Regions from separate parts of the Paralabilibaculum antarcticum genome, predicted to be linked through region 1. Evidence: riboswitches for the same ligand, from Rfam matches in the RefSeq annotation. Region 1 holds a riboswitch; the other holds the start of a gene.
The links. A riboswitch is a leader RNA that binds a small molecule or an ion and turns the genes downstream of it on or off. The one in region 1 is predicted to bind cobalamin.
Positions count from the first base shown of each region.

Region 1 (5,360 bases):
CTTTAGCGATAAGCTACCAGTTGCCTCAACAATTCTTGCTGGTTTTGGTATTATACTTACAGATTTATTAGCTTGAGCAATTGCGGTAGAAGTATTCATAACTTGCATACTAAACAGTATCAAGAACGAAATAGAAGTTCTCATAAAATAGATAATTAGAATTTATTTCACTTTGGCTTTTGGAACCATAAACTTAATAATTTTATCTAAGATAACGACAGAAAATATTGAGCATAAAAAAAGCGTCATTTCTTAGAAAGAAATGACGCTTAAATTTATTTTACAACTACTGAATTAGTAGCTAAACATTGTTGAATTTGGTATAGCTCCAACTGTAAATTCTTTTAATTTCTCACCATTAGAAGAGTAAACAAGTACTTTTCCAGGATTTGTCCCTTCACATAACCAAAGGTTTCCATTTTTAGGATTTACATCCATTCCGTAGAAAGTAGCATCAACAAATTTTGTTGTTGGTAAAGCTGTATCAGTAATATTCATTGCATACACGGCATCAGACATAAAGTAAACTGTCTTTTTGTCCTTGCTTATCGCAATATTTTTAATGCCACTAGTACTTAAATTTGTCAAAACAAATGAGTTCACATCTTGTGTATCACCATCAATTTTTGAAATACCAGCATTTGTATAACTAACATTTGGATAGTTGCTATAATCAGGTACACCAGAACAATAAACCCAAAGATCCCCATTGGTATCTTTTACCATATCTTTAGGACATGACTTAACGGTAATTGTTTTTACAACTTCATCGGTATCAAGATCTATTACAGAAACTGTATTATCGTCATTAGACCATCCACCACTGTTTGCTACATATAATTTATTTCCTGAAACAATCATTTTTTCGGGTCCCGCACCAACAGTAATTTCTTTTGTTTTTGTCATTGTATTTAAATCAATAACAAAAACTTCATTATTTTGCTTTACTTGATTTGGATAAGTTCCTGTAACCCCATTTCCATTCGACACATATGCTTTACCATCTGCAAAAGCAATTTCACGAGGATATGAAAAGCCTTCAATTGTTGCATAATGCTTAAAATCCACAGCTGTAACAACTTCAACATAACCAGCTCCACTTCCTGTAGTTACAACAATAAATGCATATTCATCATTCATCGCCAGAGATTGAGGATACTGACCTAATGCGATACTATTAACTGATGCAAAATAATTTAAAGTAACATTATCATCTTTATCAATTAAACTAATTGACCCGTTTGTGCTTCCTTCATTTAATACAAAATTTCCTTTTAATTGAGGAATTTCATTATCATCACTAGAACATGATACAAACAACACACTTGCAACTAACAATCCTAATGCAAGATTCAAAACCTTTTTCATAGCTAATTAATTAAAAAATTACATTCACCCCAAAATAATAAGCTCTGCCAGGCATAGGGTAAAACCTAACAATTTCATATGATTCATCCAACAGGTTTTCTACTCGACCAGTTAGTTTAATATTTGCAAATTTGGTATTGAAACGATACCCTCCGTTAATATCTACCAATAAATTTCCGTCTACCTGATCACCTTCCCAAGTATTGGTATTTGAACGTAAAGTCCCCAACACGCCAACATCCCATTTACCAAATAAATAATCAGAAGAAAATTTGACGATATGATGCGGACGATAGGCTAGCGTTTCCTTATACTCAACACTTTCCTTATCATTATTGTACGCATCGTTATAGGCATATTTTAATGAAGTTCGTAGACTATTACTCTTGACCTTCATAAGATGAGTTGCCTCAATATCAACACCTTGAAGTACTGTTTTACCAATATTGATCGGTTTCCAAAGCGTTCCTGATACGGGTTGCCATGCAATTAAATCATCATTAAGAGCCTTATACGCATTTACATCAATGGTAATATCACCATACAATGCCTTCCGTTGAAGCATTATCAAACCTAATTCGTAATTCCATCCATTCTCTGATTTTAAATCCACATTTCCAGAATTATTCCAGTAACGTTCATTAAATGTTGGTCTTCTATAGTGAGTCGATGCCTTAGCTCTAATATCAATAATATTAGGAAAAAGATGAATCAACGAACTAAAAGAATACATTTCGGGTGGGTTAACCTCCGAATTCCATTCCTTTCCATAGGTGAATATAAATGTTCCGATTAAGGGTGTATATTTGGCAGCTAAAGATAAACGCGATTCATTTTCATGAATATTACCTTGGTAATTATTTGTAATTCCTTTTAACCAATTGTACTTTCCATTAACATCAACACTCCAATTATCGGAGAAATAATATCTAAAGTTGACATCATTTAGCCAGCGCTTCGATTCTATTTCTGAAAATATTTTATATCCTGTATTCGTAGCACTTCCCCTATCGGTATACTTCAAATAATCTGATAAATATGCAGATTTCGCTTCCATACGAAATTTACCAATCAATTTTTTCCAGCCAACGTAAGCTTTAAACGACGAATCTCTTTGTTTTTGAAAGCTAATAGGAGCTCCAATTCCCATTAAACCGCCAATATTCTTTTCTTTAACCTGATACCATACACCTAAATCAATATAATTTTCTTTGATTTTTAGATGTAGGTCTTGAATTGTCCCATATGCCCTGTTTTCATTATTATTTAGTCGCTCGGTTGGCGATCCAAAATCATGAAAATCAGTGTATGAAAAATCATTCTTTCCATATTGAAAAAATGCTTGTCCCGAATAAGAAATCCACTTATCGGAATATTTCCCAAAGATTTTTGTTTTTGTATTTGAGTAGCTACCTACTTCCGACATCAATCCTAATGAAGATTTCTTCTTCCAATCGGGATGATTAGACAACTCAATAGCTCCTCCTAAAGTTCCGGAACCATACAAAGAACCAACAGCTCCGTACACCACTTGAACCTGATCAAAAGAACCAGCGTTTATTAAAGATACATCAGCAGATCCTGTTGTTAAAGAATTAACAGGAATTCCATTCCAATTAACAGAAGTATGTGTACCTGATGCTCCTCGCATTCCAACGGTAGCGAGTGCTCCATACGCACCATTTGATGAGATATTTACTAAAGATGTTTTTTGAAGAAGACCAGATAAGTCCTTCCCACTATACCTTTTTATTAAAGTAGAATCAATTAGCACTTTTTTCTCTGTAGTCGAAAAGTGATTTAATTTAGGCGCAACAATATCAATGGATTCAATCTGAATCGTATCCACACCAAGCTTTTGCCCAAAACTACACAAGCTTATAAAGCTTCCTAACAACACAAATAAAAACTTCAACTTCATCTAATATTTGATAAAGAAGAAAATACAAGGATAGAACAATAGAAATAAAATCTTCGATCGTCTTCCAAACACCTTCTCCGAATGTTTTGAAAATCAAGTTAGCATTGGCAGGTCTTCTGACTTACTCAACTTTTTCCGCCTTCCCATTCGATTATATCAAACAGTGGCATTGTGGTGAAAAAGCTTTCTTCTGAGCTTACAGCTACGGGAACAGCTCCGGACTTTCACCGGATTCCCTTTTCATCTCTATCTGACAAAAATCAGATTCACGAGAACCAATTATTTTGCAAATATAGATAAAAAAAATCAAAATGAGACTTACTAATCTCTTATTTAAAACCTATTTTAAAACACACTGTATATCAACACACAACAAACTATAAATCATAAAAAAAAGGGACATCCCATAATTGGAACATCCCCTTTTAACTGAATAAAATTCTTTTTAAAATCGATAACTAAATTTGGCAGTAATAGCTCTTCCTGGCATATTATAACCATCCTTTTCAGTATAATTCTCATCTAATAAGTTGGCTAGCGTCAATCCTAATGTGTATTTTTCATTAAATGAATAACTTGCAGAAAAATCAAACACATAAGATACAGGATGGCGTAACAAAGCTTTATTAAGTACATCTGGTCTAACTTCCTTTGCATTGTAAACAATTGGCGCTTTACTTACCGTTGGCCAATTTGAATAATCAGCTACATACATGTAATTGTTCTCGTATCGATGTCCAATATAGCGACCACTTAAACGGGTTGAAAAACCTTTCAAATTATCGAATTCAACTCCAAATGTTGCAGTATTGTCACGCACATATCGCATTTCTCCTGTTTGAGTAAGACCTGTAGCATCTTTATAAGTTACATCAGCATCAAAAAGATGAGTGTAATTCAAATATACACGCAAAGAATAATCGTAGTCTTGCACAGCCCCAAAATCATACGATGCTACGATCTCTAAACCATCCATTTCAGACTTCATTGCATTGATGTAGGTTATATCACCATTCTGCAAACTGCTTCTCACAATCTTATCTTTATGGTAGGTGTTGAAATAAGTCAAATCAAAATTAATTCCTTTTTTGAAATTTTTAAAAGCAAATCCCACATCAACAGTATTTGATTTTTCCGGGTTCAAATCTGCATTTCCAATTGTTTTTACTGTACCTCTTTGATAGAAACCAGCTACCTGATATGCCTTAGGAGCTAAAAAAGCATCTCCCCAACTAGAATGTACTGACAGATCTTTAGTCAACTGATACTTCACACCAATGTTTTTAGTAAAAACCCAATAATCTTCAGAGCTTTTATCGTTCGCCAACAATTTGTCTGCTTCCAGTTCAAATTTTATCATATCTCCCCTTGCACCTACTGACAAATCAAGTTTTTCATTCAAAAATTTAAAATGAGTTTGTCCGAAAATTCCAGTAGCAATATTATTGTAATCTGGTTGATAAGGAGCTTCTAATACACCTGCAGTATCGAAATTAGAACTTTCATATTTCTGAGTTTTATTATCAATCCCCAAGGCAACAGAATGCACATCAAAGGCATAGGTATCATATAACTGAAATCCATAATTTTTGTAATCACTCTCAAAATCGCCATAACCATCCGAACCAACATCTACCGTTTTGTTGTCTTCATCTGAATAAAATGGAGAAAAGGTAATTTTATGATTCCCAATACTTCCCAAAACATCAAATCCAGCGGTATACCGTTCAATATCTTTTGAATCCATACCTTCTGTATGCCAGAAATTACCAGGTGTTTCAATACCGTTCCCAGCATAATAGCCTCCATTTAGATTAAGTTTCCAATTTTCGGCTAGTTTAACCCCCACACGAGCATCAAAATTTGATGTCTGAAACTGAGTATTTTCCATTCTTCCGCCATAAGTAGATGGATCCAAAATCGATTTTGCATACTCCTCATCATAAAGGTTACGATCTCCAGTTTTGTAATCCTTATCCTGACTTTGTATAGCGTAACTTAGATCAAAATCCAATGCATCGGATAGTGAACCACCGATATTGAAATTTGCTTTCGAACTTGCAAAACTACC
Region 1 covers NZ_JAKJSC010000005.1:45,186-50,545, reverse strand. Annotated here, with positions in the region: gene L3049_RS16630 (family 20 glycosylhydrolase) at 1-144, opposite strand, end outside; gene L3049_RS16625 (YncE family protein) at 295-1,368, opposite strand; gene L3049_RS16620 (TonB-dependent receptor plug domain-containing protein) at 1,379-3,289, opposite strand; cobalamin riboswitch at 3,377-3,584, opposite strand; gene L3049_RS16615 (TonB-dependent receptor plug domain-containing protein) at 3,735-5,360, opposite strand, start outside.

Region 2 (5,360 bases), 140 kb from region 1:
CTCAACATCCAGTTGTTTCAAAATCACCAAAGAGAAACTATCCTGATTTCCTTTCGATGTTTGCGTTGCCGGATAATATATTTTCTCCGCTTTCTTAAGACAATTCAAGGCTTTAACTGTAATCAATTCCGGATCTCCGGGACCTAAAGCCACTCCAAACACTTTTCCGCTCATATCTAACTATTCTCTCTGTTCTTATTAATGATGGTGATGTCCATGATCATGACTATGTCCGTGGCAATGATCGTGATCGTGATGGTGGTGATGTGGCTCAACTCCAGTTAAATCTGTCGATGCAATCAAATCTACTTTACCATCTAAGACCTCTTGCAACCTTGTATTTAAGATCTCAAACAAACCATCTGTATCACCTAATAAGGGTGCAATTGCAATGTTCTTATCCGGATTTTCCTTCACAAAAACATCCATTGTTTCATATGCTCTATCCATGTAAACACCAGGGAAAAACACGAAAGGCAGCATTACAATATTTTTAAAAGGCAAAACTTTCATCCATTCCAATACCGAAGGCAAAGCAGGATAAGTCATGCTACTCGTATAGGCATTAATTGAAAAAGGATACTTTTGTTTCTCCTGAATCAAACGGGTCATTTTTGCCAAATCACCATTTGCTTCGGCTTTTGAAGCTCCAATACCTAATCCCAGAAATGCTGTTTCCTCAACATTCCAGTTTTTGTCTTTTAGTGTCTCCTCAAGAAGCTTTACACTATAATCAACCATTTCATGGCAAGTTCCAATGTAATTTGCTAGCTGAATTTTCACATCATATTTTTCCTGAAAGCTATTTAGAGCATAAGGAATGTCTCTTTGAATGTGAACACCAGTAAATAGAAATACCGGTACAGCTATAATCTCCTTAACTCCTTTCTCAAGCAAGCGCTTCACGCCAGTTTCAAAATTAGGTTCCGAAAGTTCTAAAAAGCCAAGTTCCACCTCATAATCGGTAGTTTGAGCAGCATATTTCATTGCAAATTCCTGAAAAGCTTTTGCTCCTCTTTCTTTACGGGTACCGTGCCCACAGATTAAAATTCCTTTTTTGCTCATAACTATTCTATTTCTGATTCAGCCATTTGATTGATTAGTGGTGATAATTGTTCCGAGTAAGCCACAACCTCACCAACAATAAATATTGCTGGTGGTTTAAAATTGTGTTCCTCCATCATTTGAACAATCGTCCCAAGTGTTCCCTTAAGAACTTCCTGTTCTGGTAATGTTCCCCAACGAATCATGGCTACTGGAGTTTCTGGGTTTTTCCCACAGGCCATCAAGTTTCTTACAATTCTTGGGGCTTGTGTTACGCCCATATAAAACACAAGAGTATCAATTCCTGTTGCGATTTTGTCCCAATAAATCTCCGTTTTGTGATTTGCACATTGGTGACCAGTAAAGAAAGCCACTGATGAAGCTACATTTCGCAATGTAACCGGAATACCTGCGGCTCCTGGAACAGCTACTCCAGCAGTGATTCCAGGAATTACCTCAAACTCAATATCGTGTTCTTTCAAGCCTAAAATCTCTTCTGCACCTCGCCCAAAAACAAATGGATCTCCGCCTTTCAATCGAGCAATCTTTTTCCCTGCCAATCCATACTCAATCAACATTTTATTAATATCTTCCTGTGGGTAAGTATGTTGTCGGTTCTTTTTTCCAACATAAACAATCTCACAACCCTCTTTACAATAGTCTAGCAATTGCTTATTTACCAAATAGTCATAGAGTACCACTTCAGCATTTTCAATAGCTCGAATAGCTTTTAGTGTAATTAATTCCGGATCACCTGGTCCAGCTCCAACGATACTTACTTTTCCTCTTTCACGCATCATATTATCTCGAATTTCAAGCTTGCAAACGGAGGTTTGCCTTAAATTTGGGGTATATCAATTCTTACCTGTTGAAATCAACAAGTAGAATTATTGGATTCTAATTTTTTGAATTGCTTTCCGAAACAAGACTATGTTTTCACAATAATTGCTTGCGTCAACTTGTTTGTCGAAATTATTTTTATTGGTAAACCAGCACAATTTATTGGAATACAAAATGAGCGGAGCGCTCTTTGTTCCTGGTTTATTTTTGCAAAGTTGGCTCTTTTTGTAAGAACCAAAAACAGCATGCCCCGCAGGCATGAATACATCATATCTCATCATAATCTCACTTTTAGTCCCGAAAGTATCGATTAAACATATTTGTTATTAGGCAGGTCTTCTGACTTTCTCCCTCTTGTTGCGCCTTCCCATATCTTCCATAAGATACAGTGGCATTGTGCAACAGAGTTTGGTATAGAGATTACAGCTGCGGGTACAGTTCCGGATTCAAACCGGATTCCCTCTTTAATAGATGATCAAGAGATCTACTATTGCCAAATCACGTAACAAATGTATCAATTTAAATTTAAGATCCGCACGAGCTATCCTATATGGAATCCTTCCACAAAAACCATCAAACCAATACAACCTGAATATCAAACAATTAAAAATAACAACATCAAGTACATCTGTCTAAAAACATAAATAAAACTTCCATAACATCTAATCACAAGCGCAAACAAGTAAACCATATAAAAATTCTATAAAATTTCTACCTCAACATAATAATCTCTATATTTATAAAAACTAAAGCCTAAAATCATGAGTAAAGTAAGATTGGAAATTGATGGAATACGGATCTATCGCCCTAAAAGAAGTTGGAAATTATACTTTGTAATCATCGCTGACCATCCTACCGAAAATGATAAAATGATGGTCACTACCATTCCTCAGGAACCATTCAAATTGAGTAAGCGTCACGACAACGAATACTTTTTTGATACGGACCAATCTGGATCCGAAGGATTGTATATTTTGAGTAGGGAAATGCCAGAAGATCGAGAATTAAACGTGCATATCTATCTACGACATACAAGAAAAGCACAAAGAGATTTAGGCGAAATATTGAAAGAAATTGAAACAGGGATCGCTGGCGACGCTTTTGGCATTGTTACAGATCTTGTTGGCGCTGCAACAGTTCCTTGGTTGGTTATTTCCAAAAAGGCTGTCTCATTAGTTGGTAAGATTTTAAAAGACATTCCAGATCGAGATTTTGGTTTTATCAGTGCTTTTGAACGCTTTGGGCCAGAATTCGAAAAACAAACCGAAATTGATCGTGAAAAAGAATTTACTGGAGATGCGTCTTTAATTTACAGTTGGTCTCTGGATGAATAAGAAGACATAAAAAAAGGCTGATGAAAATCAGCCTTTTGTTTATCTAATAGTATAGAAAGCGTTTGATTTTATGAGTTGCAGTTTTTTGAAAAGGATCAACCTGAGCAATGACCATTTGCACTTGTGAGAACTTATTTACTCTGGAATTAACGTATTCGTGAAGCTCCTGCATTAAATCATCAATTTGCTGATCCACATAGTTTTCAACATCTTTCCTAATTGTTTTATATTGTTGCTCCAGTTCTTCATAATTAAAATGAACCATGGCAACTAGTTTTCCTTTTTTCTCAACTACAACTGATTCTACCACATGCTTGAAGTTGTTAATAACAGATTCAATTTCTTCAGGGTAGATATTTTCACCACTAGCACCAACAATCATATTCTTTAATCGACTTTCGATATAGAGATAATTGTTTTTATCCATTTTTGCTAAGTCTCCTGTCTTAAACCAGCCATCTTCAGTTAAAACCTCTTTCGTTTTTTCTGGATCTTTATAATAGCCTAGCATTACATTATCCCCTTTAGCCCATATTTCTCCCACCTGAGTAACAGGATCGGGATTATTAATTTTCAATTCTACTCCAATTAATGCAGGACCAGTTGATTGAAATTTAGTAATAGCTGGACCACTTCCTGCTATCAATGGAGCTGTTTCAGTTAAGCCGTAACCAATAGCATAAGGGAACTTTGCTTCTCTTAGGAATAATTCAACCTGATCGTTTAATTTAGCACCACCAATACCAAAGAAAGTTAATTCACCACCAAAGGTTTCCATCAGCTTTTTCCCTGCAATTGCATTTAATTTTCTACGGAAAAATGGAATTTTGTACAAATATCTGGTTAATGCTTTTCCATTGATGTTAGGTAGTATTTTTCCTTTGTATATCTTTTCAATAATCAGAGGAACAGAGAACATAACAGTTGGTTTAACCTCTTTTAATGCTGATATCAATAGAGAAGGTACCGGCGTTTTTCCAAGATAATAGATACATGAACCAGCCAACATTGGAATCACAAAACCTAAGGTGTTTTCGTAGGTATGAGAAAGCGGTAAAATAGAAAGGAAACGATCTGTTTCATTAATTGGATGAAGGTTTCTGGCACTCGTGGCATTGGAGCAAATATTCTTATGCGAGAGCATCACACCTTTAGAACTTCCTGTAGTTCCGGATGTATAAATGATCGCGGCCATATCATCTTCATTAATATGATAGTCTGTGGTAGATTTTTCTGCCAAGTCAAACTTAGGTGATGATTCCACTGAATTTATCAGTGAAAAATCCTCAATGCTAATTTTAGACTCTAAACTTTCAACATTGATATTATCTAATTTGGAAGACAAAGCTTTCGAGACAAAAATAAGTTTAGCTTCAGAATGTTGTAATATATTTTCAATTTCGAACTCGGTAAAATCCGGAAGAATAGGAACAACCACTGCTCCCATAAAGGTAGTTGCATAATATGCGACTCCCCAATTGGGCATATTTGTACTAAGAATAGCTATTCTATCTCCGGGCTTAATACCTAATTTCTCGTAAAATACAATTAAAGATTGAATATGTGAATTTACCTCGTTATAAGTAAAAGGTGTTTGCCCTACAAGGGCCATTGCGTTACAGGTTCCGAATTTCTCTACAGTTTCCGAAAAAAGAGCAGGAAATGTTAAGCTTTTATACTGTTTCATCATGGTTTGGTTTAATCGTTGCAAGCAGATTTTAAGGTTGAATTAAGCTGTTGCTACTTTCGCAAGTTAAAAAAAAAAGAACATTAGGTGATCTTTTTATGATATTTGCGTCTTTTCATTTCTATAAAACAAAGCTATGCGAATCACACTACACATTCATAAACAACAAGTTACATGCCGTAGTGCATCAAGACAGAATGAAAAAAAATCAGGCAAACAAATCAAGAAAAAATTCTTTTTTAAGCCTTAAAAGCCTTTATTTCTCCTCCTTTTCAGTAATGAAAGGAATTTCTATTTCAAACAAACTACCCTTTCCCAATTCACTCTCCACCCGTATTTTTCCATTATGAATACGTATTAACTCAGCACAAATACTTAAACCCAAACCTGTCCCTTGCTCATTACGTAAACCTGGAGTACTTATCATTTGCTCTTCCTCATTAAATAAATTACTA
Region 2 covers NZ_JAKJSC010000005.1:186,253-191,612, reverse strand. Annotated here, with positions in the region: gene cobI (precorrin-2 C(20)-methyltransferase) at 1-174, opposite strand, end outside; gene L3049_RS17190 (sirohydrochlorin chelatase) at 199-1,065, opposite strand; gene cobA (uroporphyrinogen-III C-methyltransferase) at 1,068-1,844, opposite strand; cobalamin riboswitch at 2,197-2,397, opposite strand; gene L3049_RS17180 (hypothetical protein) at 2,646-3,218, shown strand; gene L3049_RS17175 (AMP-binding protein) at 3,262-4,905, opposite strand; gene L3049_RS17170 (tetratricopeptide repeat-containing sensor histidine kinase) at 5,162-5,360, opposite strand, start outside.
Region 2: it holds a riboswitch for cobalamin, as region 1 does, so the genes downstream of both, cobA (uroporphyrinogen-III C-methyltransferase) here and L3049_RS16620 (TonB-dependent receptor plug domain-containing protein) in region 1, are expected to answer to the same signal.